DNA from 3 places in the Oryzifoliimicrobium ureilyticum genome. Region 2 is predicted to be linked to each of the others. Evidence: predicted binding sites of a transcription regulator. Region 2 holds the regulator's gene; each other region holds the start of a gene.
The links. The regulator PhoB, encoded in region 2, activates phosphate uptake and scavenging genes when phosphate is short. The targets are predictions, from matches to a motif close to TGTCATNNANCTGTCAT.
Positions count from the first base shown of each region.

Region 1: a site for PhoB is predicted at 1,505-1,521, ahead of VQ830_RS23560 (DUF1045 domain-containing protein). Genes of this name have one in related genera too.
Region 3: a site for PhoB is predicted at 1,250-1,266, ahead of VQ830_RS03770 (esterase-like activity of phytase family protein). Genes of this name have one in related genera too.

Region 1 is NZ_JBBBVQ010000022.1:35,894-39,170, forward strand. Features, by position in the region: gene phnE (phosphonate ABC transporter, permease protein PhnE) at 1-63, shown strand, start outside; gene phnE (phosphonate ABC transporter, permease protein PhnE) at 72-1,412, shown strand; gene VQ830_RS23560 (DUF1045 domain-containing protein) at 1,613-2,302, shown strand; gene VQ830_RS23565 (alpha-D-ribose 1-methylphosphonate 5-triphosphate diphosphatase) at 2,320-3,277, shown strand, end outside.
Region 2 is NZ_JBBBVQ010000039.1:6,393-9,669, reverse strand. Features, by position in the region: gene pstB (phosphate ABC transporter ATP-binding protein PstB) at 1-360, shown strand, start outside; gene phoU (phosphate signaling complex protein PhoU) at 406-1,119, shown strand; gene phoB (phosphate regulon transcriptional regulator PhoB) at 1,147-1,830, shown strand; gene VQ830_RS27560 (GcrA family cell cycle regulator) at 1,992-2,522, opposite strand; gene VQ830_RS27555 (aspartate aminotransferase family protein) at 2,928-3,277, shown strand, end outside.
Region 3 is NZ_JBBBVQ010000002.1:128,132-131,408, reverse strand. Features, by position in the region: gene VQ830_RS03775 (aminotransferase-like domain-containing protein) at 1-1,152, shown strand, start outside; gene VQ830_RS03770 (esterase-like activity of phytase family protein) at 1,332-2,810, shown strand; gene recG (ATP-dependent DNA helicase RecG) at 2,865-3,277, opposite strand, start outside.

The DNA of each region.
Region 1 (3,277 bases), on a different contig from region 2:
CAGTTTTCGGCCTGGATCCGCCGCCGCCTCGTGGGCGAGCGCGCCTTCCTTCTGCAACATTGAGGCCTGCCATGACGGTGCTTGACGCCAGCCGGATGCATGAAATCGAGACGCGCTACCCAGAGTATTTCCATCGTTCATTCCGCCAGCGCTTCGGTGGCTTGGTGATCGCCATCGCCACGCTTTGCTATGCGATCTACGCCGTGTGGTTCTTCGACCTTCCGAAGATCCTCGGGGACGCGCATTGGGAACGTCTTGGCATCGCAATGACCCAGTGGGTCAGCTATGAGGTGCAACCGGAGTTCAGGATCAACGAGAACGGTATTCAGGTTCGCTATCCACGCTTTTCGCCGCTAGGGGACAATCCGAACCCGGAATGGATCAAGACGAACCCGGATGGGTCGCTTTTGGTTAATGTCTCCGGTACGCGCGAGGCCGTCGCGATTTCTAAAGATAAAATCATTATGACCGCCGGGAGCGAAGCTGTCTCCGTCGATATCACCACAGACCTTCCAAAGATCAGTGGGCCGATGCCGAACTGGGTCAATATGCACGAAGACAACGTCACGGCCGATCTCGGCTTTTACGGCGATGTCAGCATTACTTCCCACCGCGTCAAGATCCGCAAGCGTTTTCTGGGATGGCCGAACTTCGTCTTCGACACCGACTCGCCCTATTTCGGCAAGTCGACAGGTGAGGTCGTCAGCCTCATCGCGTCCGGACCACGGCTTGATCCGGCGCAATCCAATTTCTCGCTGGCGCTGGACAATATCTGGAATAATCACGCCTGGCAGCATGGCGACGTCTGGACCAAGCTTTTCCAGACAATCGTCATGGCCTTTCTGGGCACGCTGATGGGCGCAGTGGTTGCTTTTCCGCTGGCATTCTTGGCGGCCCGCAACATCACGCCGAACCGGCTTCTCAATCAGGTTTTGAAGCGGTTTTTTGACTTCCTTCGTTCGGTGGACATGCTGATATGGGCGCTGTTCCTGACGCGGGCATTTGGTCCTGGGCCGCTGGCGGGCAGTGGCGCAATCTTCCTGACGGAGACCGGCACGCTCGGAAAGCTTTATTCTGAAGGGTTGGAGAATATCGATGACAAGCCGCGAGAGGGAATCAAATCTACCGGCGCATCCGGCTTGCTCGTCCAGCGCTACGGCGTCATGCCTCAAGTCGTTCCCGTCATTGTCAGCCAGACGCTTTACCAGTGGGAATCGAATGTTCGTGGCGCGACCATCATCGGCGCTGTCGGCGCAGGCGGTATCGGCCTGAAGCTTTGGGAAGCAATGCGCACCAATGCAAACTGGGCAAACGTCGCCTATATGGTGCTTCTTGTGCTCATCGTGGTGTTCCTGTTCGATGCGGCATCGAGCGCGCTGCGTCATCGCCTGATCGGCGACGACCGGCGTTAGGAAGAACTTGCTACGCTGTTCCTCCCGACAGGAGAACGGACGCGGTGCAAGCTTTCAGGAAAATTGCGGGCGAGGAGAACAAAGCGCGCAATCATCATCATTCTGTCACGGTAATCTTTTAGCCGATCCATGCTTGCGGTTGGCTGACAAATCGCGGCAAAGTGCAAAGCAACCCCCCTTCTGATTCCAGGACTCCACTTTTGCGTTACGCTCTTTATTTCACACCGCCGCAGGATCATCCTTTGACCGTTGCGGCGGCTCGGTGGCTTGGCCGTGACGCTTTCACCGGTGACGAGTTTCCGCGCCGGGATTATCAAGGGCTTGAAGCGAACCAGCAGTCGGCCTTGACAGCCGATCCCCGGCGCTACGGCTTTCACGCCACGCTGAAAGCTCCCTTCCATCTCGTTTCGACGGAAAGCGAAGCGCAGTTGCTGGCGTCCGTTGACGCCTTTGCCACCAAGACAGCGCCTTTTTCCATTCCTCAACTCGTCCTCGGCCAGCTTGGACGTTTCTTTGCTTTGGTTCCCGCATCGCATTACGAGCCACTGCAGTCATTTGCCGCGGCAGCGGTGCGCGATTTTGAGCCACTGCGCGCACCTCTTTCTGAAAGCGACATCGCGCGCCGGAAGCCCGAGAAGCTGAGTGAACGCCAGCGGGAAAATTTGATGACATGGGGTTATCCCTACGTCATGGAAGAGTTTCGCTTCCATATGACGCTGACCAACGAAGTTCCGGACGAGCAAAGCGCCGTGATGCGCACAGTCTTAGAGGACCTCTTCGACGGCTTTATCGGGCGTCCGCTCGACATTTCCGGGATTGCCGTTTTCCGCGAGGAAAGCCGCGGCACACCTTTCAAGGTTCATCAATGGCTGCCTCTCCGAGGCGCCTGACACAAGAGAAGATCGATATGACCAGAGAAACCGTTTTTTCTAATGCTCGCATCGTCCTGGAGGACGAGGTCATTCATGGCTCGCTTCTCGTTCGCGATGGCATGATCGAGGACATATCAGCCGGCTCGTCGCATCTTGGTGAAGACTTTGAAGGAGATTATCTCATTCCCGGTCTGATCGAACTGCATACGGATCATCTTGAAGGTCACTACTCGCCGAGGCCGGGCCTGCGCTGGAACAAGACGGCCGCCATCCAGGCACATGACGCACAGATCGTTACATCCGGCATCACCACTGTCTTTGATTGCCTTCGCATGGGATCCGACGAGGACGGCGGTTTCGATAAAGGCGAAATGCGCGACATGGCCGATGCCATTCAGAAGGCCGAGGCGGAAGGCCGCCTGAGGGCGGAGCACCTGCTTCACCTGCGCTGCGAAGTCTCTGCCGATAATGTCATGGATCATTTTGCCGATTTTGAGAATGATTCGCACGTGCGTTTGGTATCACTGATGGATCACGCACCGGGTCAGCGTCAGTTCCAGACGATGGACCAATATATCTTCTACTATCAGAAGAAGCGCGGTCTGAGCGATGCGGAGTTTGCGATCTTCGTCGACAAGCGCGTGGAAGAGTCGCAGCGCAACTCGACCCCGCACCGTGTCGCTATTTCCGAAGTCTGCCGCCAGCGCGGGATCACCATTGCCAGCCATGACGACGCAACCCTGACCCATGTCGAGGAAGCGATCGAAAACGGTGTGCGACTGGCGGAATTTCCCACCAGCATCGAAGCTGCAAAGGCCTCACATGCGAATGGCATGAGTGTTTTGATGGGCGCGCCGAACATCGTGCGCGGCGGATCGCACTCCGGCAATATCGCAGCGAAGGATCTTGCCGAGCATGATGTGCTTGATGTCCTTTCGTCGGATTATGTCCCGCTCAGCCTGCTTTACGCGCCATTCCTTCTGGTCGATCAGG
Region 2 (3,277 bases):
CTTTGGAATGAAGTCAAGGACAAGCTGCACGCCAGCGGACAGAGCCTTTCCGGCGGTCAGCAGCAGCGTCTCTGCATTGCCCGTACAGTTGCCGTGAAACCTGAGATCATTCTCCTCGACGAGCCGGCTTCCGCTCTCGATCCCTTGTCGACAGCAAAGATCGAAGAGCTGATCGACGAGTTGCGTGCCGACTATACGATCGTGATCGTCACGCACAACATGCAGCAGGCTGCCCGCGTTTCCAGCCAGACGGCCTTCATGTATCTCGGTGAACTCGTTGAATTCGACGAAACCGCGAAGATTTTCACATCGCCGCGCGAGCGGCGCACGCAGGACTATGTCACCGGACGTTTCGGCTGATTTCGGCGTCTCGTCACTCAGCAGCCGTTGTTAAGAGGAACGAAAATGCCATCCACACATCTCATGTCGGCTTTCGACGACGACCTTCAGTATCTGACCCGCCGCATTTCCGAGATGGGCGGTCTTGCCGAACAAATGGTTTCGGACGCCGTGCGCGCGCTCGTGAACGGTGACGTCGCCCTTGCCCAGAAAGTGATCTCGGACGACGTCATACTCGATAGTGCAGAGCGTGAAATCGGCGAAAAGGCGATCATCACCATCGCACGCCGCCAGCCCATGGCGGCTGACCTGCGCGAAATCATGGGGTCCATCCGTATCGCTGCCGATCTGGAGCGGGTCGGCGATCTTGGCAAGAACACCGCCAAACGCGTGATCGCCGTTCAAAGTACTGGCGTTCCTCGCAAGCTGGCGCGCGGGCTGGAACATCTTTCTGAACTCGCCCTTGTGCAACTTAAGGAGGTTCTGGACGTCTATTCCAATCGGGCGCCGGACAAAGCGACATCGATCCGTGAGCGCGACGAAGAAATCGATGCGATGTACACCTCGCTGTTTCGCGAACTCCTGACATACATGATGGAAGATCCGCGCAACATCACGAGCTGCACGCACTTGCTGTTCTGTGCCAAGAACATCGAGCGCATCGGCGATCATGCCACCAATATTGCAGAAACGATTTACTACATGGCAACCGGGGCACAGCCGGAAGGCGAGCGTCCGAAGGACGATACTGCCAACACGGTCGGTGCCGTGACTGAATAAATTTTTGATAACGCAGAGGCTATTTTAATGACACCGAGAGTTGCAGTTGTTGAAGACGAGGAGGCGCTCAGCGTCCTCCTTCGTTATAACCTCGAGGCCGAAGGCTTTGACGTTGAAACGATCGGACGCGGTGACGAAGCGGAAATTCGCTTGCAGGAACGGGCGCCTGACCTTCTCATCCTCGATTGGATGCTGCCGGGCGTATCTGGAATTGAGCTCTGCCGCCGCCTTCGCATGCGGCCGGAAACCGAGCGCCTTCCAATCATCATGCTGACGGCCCGCGGCGAAGAAAGCGAACGCGTCCGCGGCTTATCGACGGGCGCCGACGATTACGTCGTCAAGCCATTTTCGACGCCGGAACTCATTGCACGCGTCAAGGCAATGCTGCGCAGAGCAAAGCCCGAGGTCCTGTCGACGGTTCTCAAGTGCGGCGACATCGAGCTTGACCGCGAGACGCACCGCGTGCATCGCAAGACGAGGGAGGTCCGTCTCGGTCCGACCGAGTTCCGCCTGCTTGAGTTCTTGATGACCTCGCCGGGACGCGTGTTCTCCCGCTCCCAGCTGCTCGATGGCGTTTGGGGCCATGACATCTATGTCGACGAACGCACCGTCGATGTCCATGTCGGACGGCTCCGCAAGGCCTTGAACTTTTCCAACATGCAGGATGTTATCAGGACTGTCCGCGGGGCGGGTTATTCGATGGAAGCCTGAGCTGGCATCCTCGTAACTTCTGAAAAACGTTAGTGACGGGATGCCGGGGCCAAGCTCCGGCATTTTCGTTGATCGATTTCGGGGGGCACCGGGCGGAATGCGTTCACCAAACGAAAAACGGGCCCGAAGGCCCGCTTGAAAGATCACGGAGGCGGTGTGGATCAAGCGACCCGTGCCGCAACCTTGCGGCGGTCGGAAACCGGCTGGTAGGCCAGCTTCTGGTGGTAATTGCAGTAAGGCGAGCTATCGGAAGCCTCACAGCCGCAGAAGTGAAAGTCGTCTTTAAGCGGGTCGCCAACAGGCCACTTGCACGTGCGTTCGGTCAAATCCGTGAGGCCAAGGCGACGAGAAATTGGCACGACGACGTCCGTGGAAGGCCGGCGCACGGCAACCGTTTCGACATCCACTTCCTGCTTGACGACAACCGCTTCCTGGCTGCGAACAGCAGGGCGCGTCTGGGCACGCTGAGGATATCCTGTAGCGCGCGGTGCAACGGGCGCTGGGCGCTTCTGCGGACGGGCTGCGGCACTGCTGCCACCAGCTTTAGCGCGACCGGGCAAGTTGAGCCTGTGGACTTTCCCGATCACCGCGTTGCGGCTGACGCCGCCCAGTTGTGCTGCAATCTGGCTTGCGCTCAAACCTTCTGCCCAAAGCTTTTTCAGCTTTTCGACGCGCTCGTCCGTCCAATTCATGCCTATATCCGCCTTTCTGCGCCTCGTGACGATAGAATCCGTCAGCCTTACGTTGGACGATGTCCGACGTAGGAAACGCTTCAACATTTAGGTGACTAGTTCCGCCGCTATGCAGTCTAGTAATTGAGTTTTAACCTAGTGTGAGGCTGACTCCGTGACAAGAGTCGGTCGAATCGCAGCGAATCTTTTCCCCAACTTGCTTGCTGAGAGAGTCTTTTATGCAACATTGTTCAAATGTACCGTTCTGCGCGGTCTATTGTGTTTTAGCCTAAAGGTCGAGTTTTATTGACATTGCAGTGCGGAAGATTGATAGTGAAGACGCCGCCGAAAGGCGGCATTTTTAATTTCTGGGTTTGGGGCAATTAGCCGGCTCCCATTTTATCTTTGTTCGACGGAGACTGCGCCATGGCAGAGACCACGCCGCTTTATGAGACCTACTCCCGCGCTCCACTGCGTTTCGATCGAGGCGAGGGCGTATGGCTGATCACAGAAGGCGGCGAGCGATATCTGGACTTCGGTTCGGGCGTTGCTGTGACATCGGTCGGTCATTCACATCCGCATCTTGTTGCCGCTCTGAAAGAGCAGGCCGACAAAGTCTGGCACCTATCCAATGTCTACGAAATTCCGGGGCAGGAACGCCTTGCCAAGCGGCTAACGGATTCAAGTTTCGCCGATAAGGTGTTCTTCACGAATTCCGGAGCAGAAGCGCTCGAATGCGCAATCAAGACGGCGCGTCGTTACCATTTCGCGAAGGG
Region 3 (3,277 bases), on a different contig from region 2:
CCTGATATTGTCTCTTTTGCCGGCGGAATACCCGATCCAGCTCTATTTCCAGACGATGCTTTCAAGGCGGCCTACGGCGAGATCTTCAGTGGTTCACAAAGCGCAACAGCGCTTCAGTACTCCGTGAGCGAGGGTTACAAGCCGTTACGGGAGTGGCTGGCTGGTGAGATGGCGAAGATCGGAATTGCTTGCAGGGCTGAAAACGTCTTCATTGTATCGGGTTCGCAGCAGGGGCTGGACTATCTCGGCAAGCTTTTTCTGTCTCCTGGTGATACGGCGCTGGTGACTTTTCCGACATATCTCGGTGCGCTTCAGGCGTTCAACCCTTATGAGCCTCATTACGAGCAGCTGACGCTTAGTGGCAATCGAACTCCGGAAAGCTATCGCGCCGGACCAAGACAGGCCGGTTGCAAGCCGCGATTTGTCTACCTCTCTTCCGATTTTGCCAATCCCACAGGCGAGACGCTCACTCAAGCACAACGCGAAAGTGTTCTCGATCTTGCTGCCGAACTCGATATCGCCGTCATCGAGGATGCCGCCTATCAGTCGCTTCGCTATGATGGTGAGCCGATCCCGCCAATCCTCGCGCTGGACATCGCGAGAAATGGCAGCATTGAAGAGACGAGAACGATTTACTGCGGCAGCTTTTCGAAAACATTGGCACCTGGCCTGCGCGTCGGCTACATCGTTGCGAATGAGACGGTCATCCGAAAGCTGGTCCTGATGAAACAGGCGGCAGATCTGCATTCATCGACCATCAACCAGATGGCGGTTTTTCATGTTGCGGAGCGCGTGTTTGAGGATCAGGTCGCGAAGATAAAGTCAGTCTACCGCCAGCGGAGAGATGCCATGCAGCAGGCTTTGGAAGCCCACATGCCGCCGGGTGTCCACTGGGCAAAACCAGAAGGCGGGATGTTTTTCTGGGTGACGCTTCCAACTGGAATGGATACGGCTGAATTGCTTGCGAAGTCTCTCGAAACTGTGAAGGTCGCCTTCGTTCCCGGCAAGGCATTTTTCGCGGATGGATCGGGCGAAAACACGTTCCGGATCAGCTTCTCCTGCGCAACCGAACAAGTCATTGATGAAGGAATCGGACGCCTTGCTTCTCTCATCGTCTCTGAGATGTCCGTTCAGCGACGCGAGTGCGCATAAACCGACGCCCCAAGTCAACACAGCGAGCACAGCATCAAACGTAACGACCAAAATGTCTATAACGGCACCAGTGGGTCTGTCGCTTCCTTAATCGGAGTGTCATCTGTCTGTCGTCCAACCTTCATAATAAGGCGCATGATTGCAGCTGTTTAGCTCTTGCTGATTGTTAGGATGGTTGAATGAGACGTTTGGGGATTGCTTCGGCGCGCTGCCTCGGTGCAGCTTTCATGTTTGGTGTTGTGCCTGGCGTGGTTACCGCAGGCTCGGTTGATGCCGGAGGAAAGACCTACGTCAATCAAGGCTTGGTGGCGGTCGGGCGCATACCTGCGAACCAGAGGGACGCTTTGGGCGAAACGTTCGGATCGGGGTCAGCCCTCGCCATCGACCAGAAGAGCTGGGTAAGGGATGGACAAGGCTACAAGGGCATTATCTATCTTCTTCCTGATCGCGGCTATAACGTGGAAGGCACCACCGACTATAAGGCGCGCGTCAATAAGCTCGATGTGCATCTGATGCCGGTCGCGCCGAAAGAAAAGCCAACCGATGGGCAGGAGCAGAATGGCGTCAGTGCCAGCCTGTCCGGCCTCGTTCTTCTAACGGATGACGAGGGCCAGAACATGACTGGGCTTGACCCTGACGGCGTTCGACAGGAAAGCGGTGAAATGCCGCCTTTGCCTCTCGCGGCGAACGGCAAGATATCGATTGACGCAGAGGGTATCGTCCTGATGCCTGATGGCACGATGTTTATCAGCGACGAGTATGGGCCATATATCTATCGCTTTTCAGGCGAAGGTAAACTTCTTTCGGCAACCCAGCCGCCAAAGGCATTGCTGCCCATGCGAAAGGGACAGCTGAATTTTTCATCGAACAATCCAGGACCGGGCGGGGCAGCCCCTGACCCTAAGGATCCGGAAACAGGGCGTCAGAACAACCAAGGGCTCGAGGGCCTGTCGATGACGCCTGATGGAAAGTACCTGATCGCGCTTCTTCAATCGGCTACCCGCCAGGATGGTGGCGATTCAGCCTCGACGCGCCACAATACGAGGGCGCTTGTTTATGACGCGGCCGACCCCGCTCATCTAAAGCTCGTGCATGAATATGTCGTGCCATTGCCTGTCTTTAAAGATACTGAAGGCAAGACCAAGGTGGCTGCGCAAAGCGAGATCCTTGCCCTTTCCGACCAGAGCTTTTTAATGCTGGCGCGCGACAGCAACGCGGGATACGGCGTTAAAGGTGCAACCTCGCTTTATCGCAAGATCGACCTCGTCGACCTCTCCAAAGCAACGGATATTGCGGGCAGCGATTTCGATGGTCAGAAACCGGTTGCTCCCAAAGGCGTCGTTGATCCCACCGTCAAGACGGCTACGGTGACGCCTTTCATCGACCTCAACGACAATGCCGACCTTGGCCGGTTTGGGTTGCACAATGGCGAACCGCATGATCGCAATGATCTTTCTGAAAAGTGGGAATCGATGGGCATTGCGAGTGCACTCGATCCAGCAGCGCCAGACGACTATTTCCTGTTTGTCGGCAACGACAACGACTTTTTGACTCAGAACGGTTACCAGGTCGGAGCTGCCTATAAGGCAGATGGTGGCGTTGACGTCGATACGATGTTTCAGGTCTTTCGTGTTACAATGCCGGGAATGAAAAAGTAGCTCTACGCCAAGTCATTATTGACGATGAAGCGCGGCGTTCACCGCGCTTATTTTTTAACCTGCATGAAGGAAGCGGATCGCCTCATCTCTACGGAAGAGATAAAGAAGCGTGCGAACAGCATTGCCGCGCTCGCTCGTCAATTCAGGATCTCTGTCGATCAAATAGGCTGCGTCACGACGAGCGATTTCGAGGAGATCGGCATGCGCCTCAATGCTCGCGATCCGGAACCCCGGCGTTCCCGACTGCCGTGTTCCCAGAACTTCGCCTTCGCCTCTGAGTTTAAGATCCTCTTCGGCAATGCGAAAGCCATCTTCCGTTTCCCGCATGATCGAAAGGCGGGCGTGCCCCGTTTCGCCGAGTGGGCCTTTGTAAAGCAGAATACATGTGGAAGCTTCATCGCCGCGGCCAACGCGCCCGCGCAATTGGTGGAGCTGGGCAAGGCCAAAACGCTCCGCATGCTCGATGA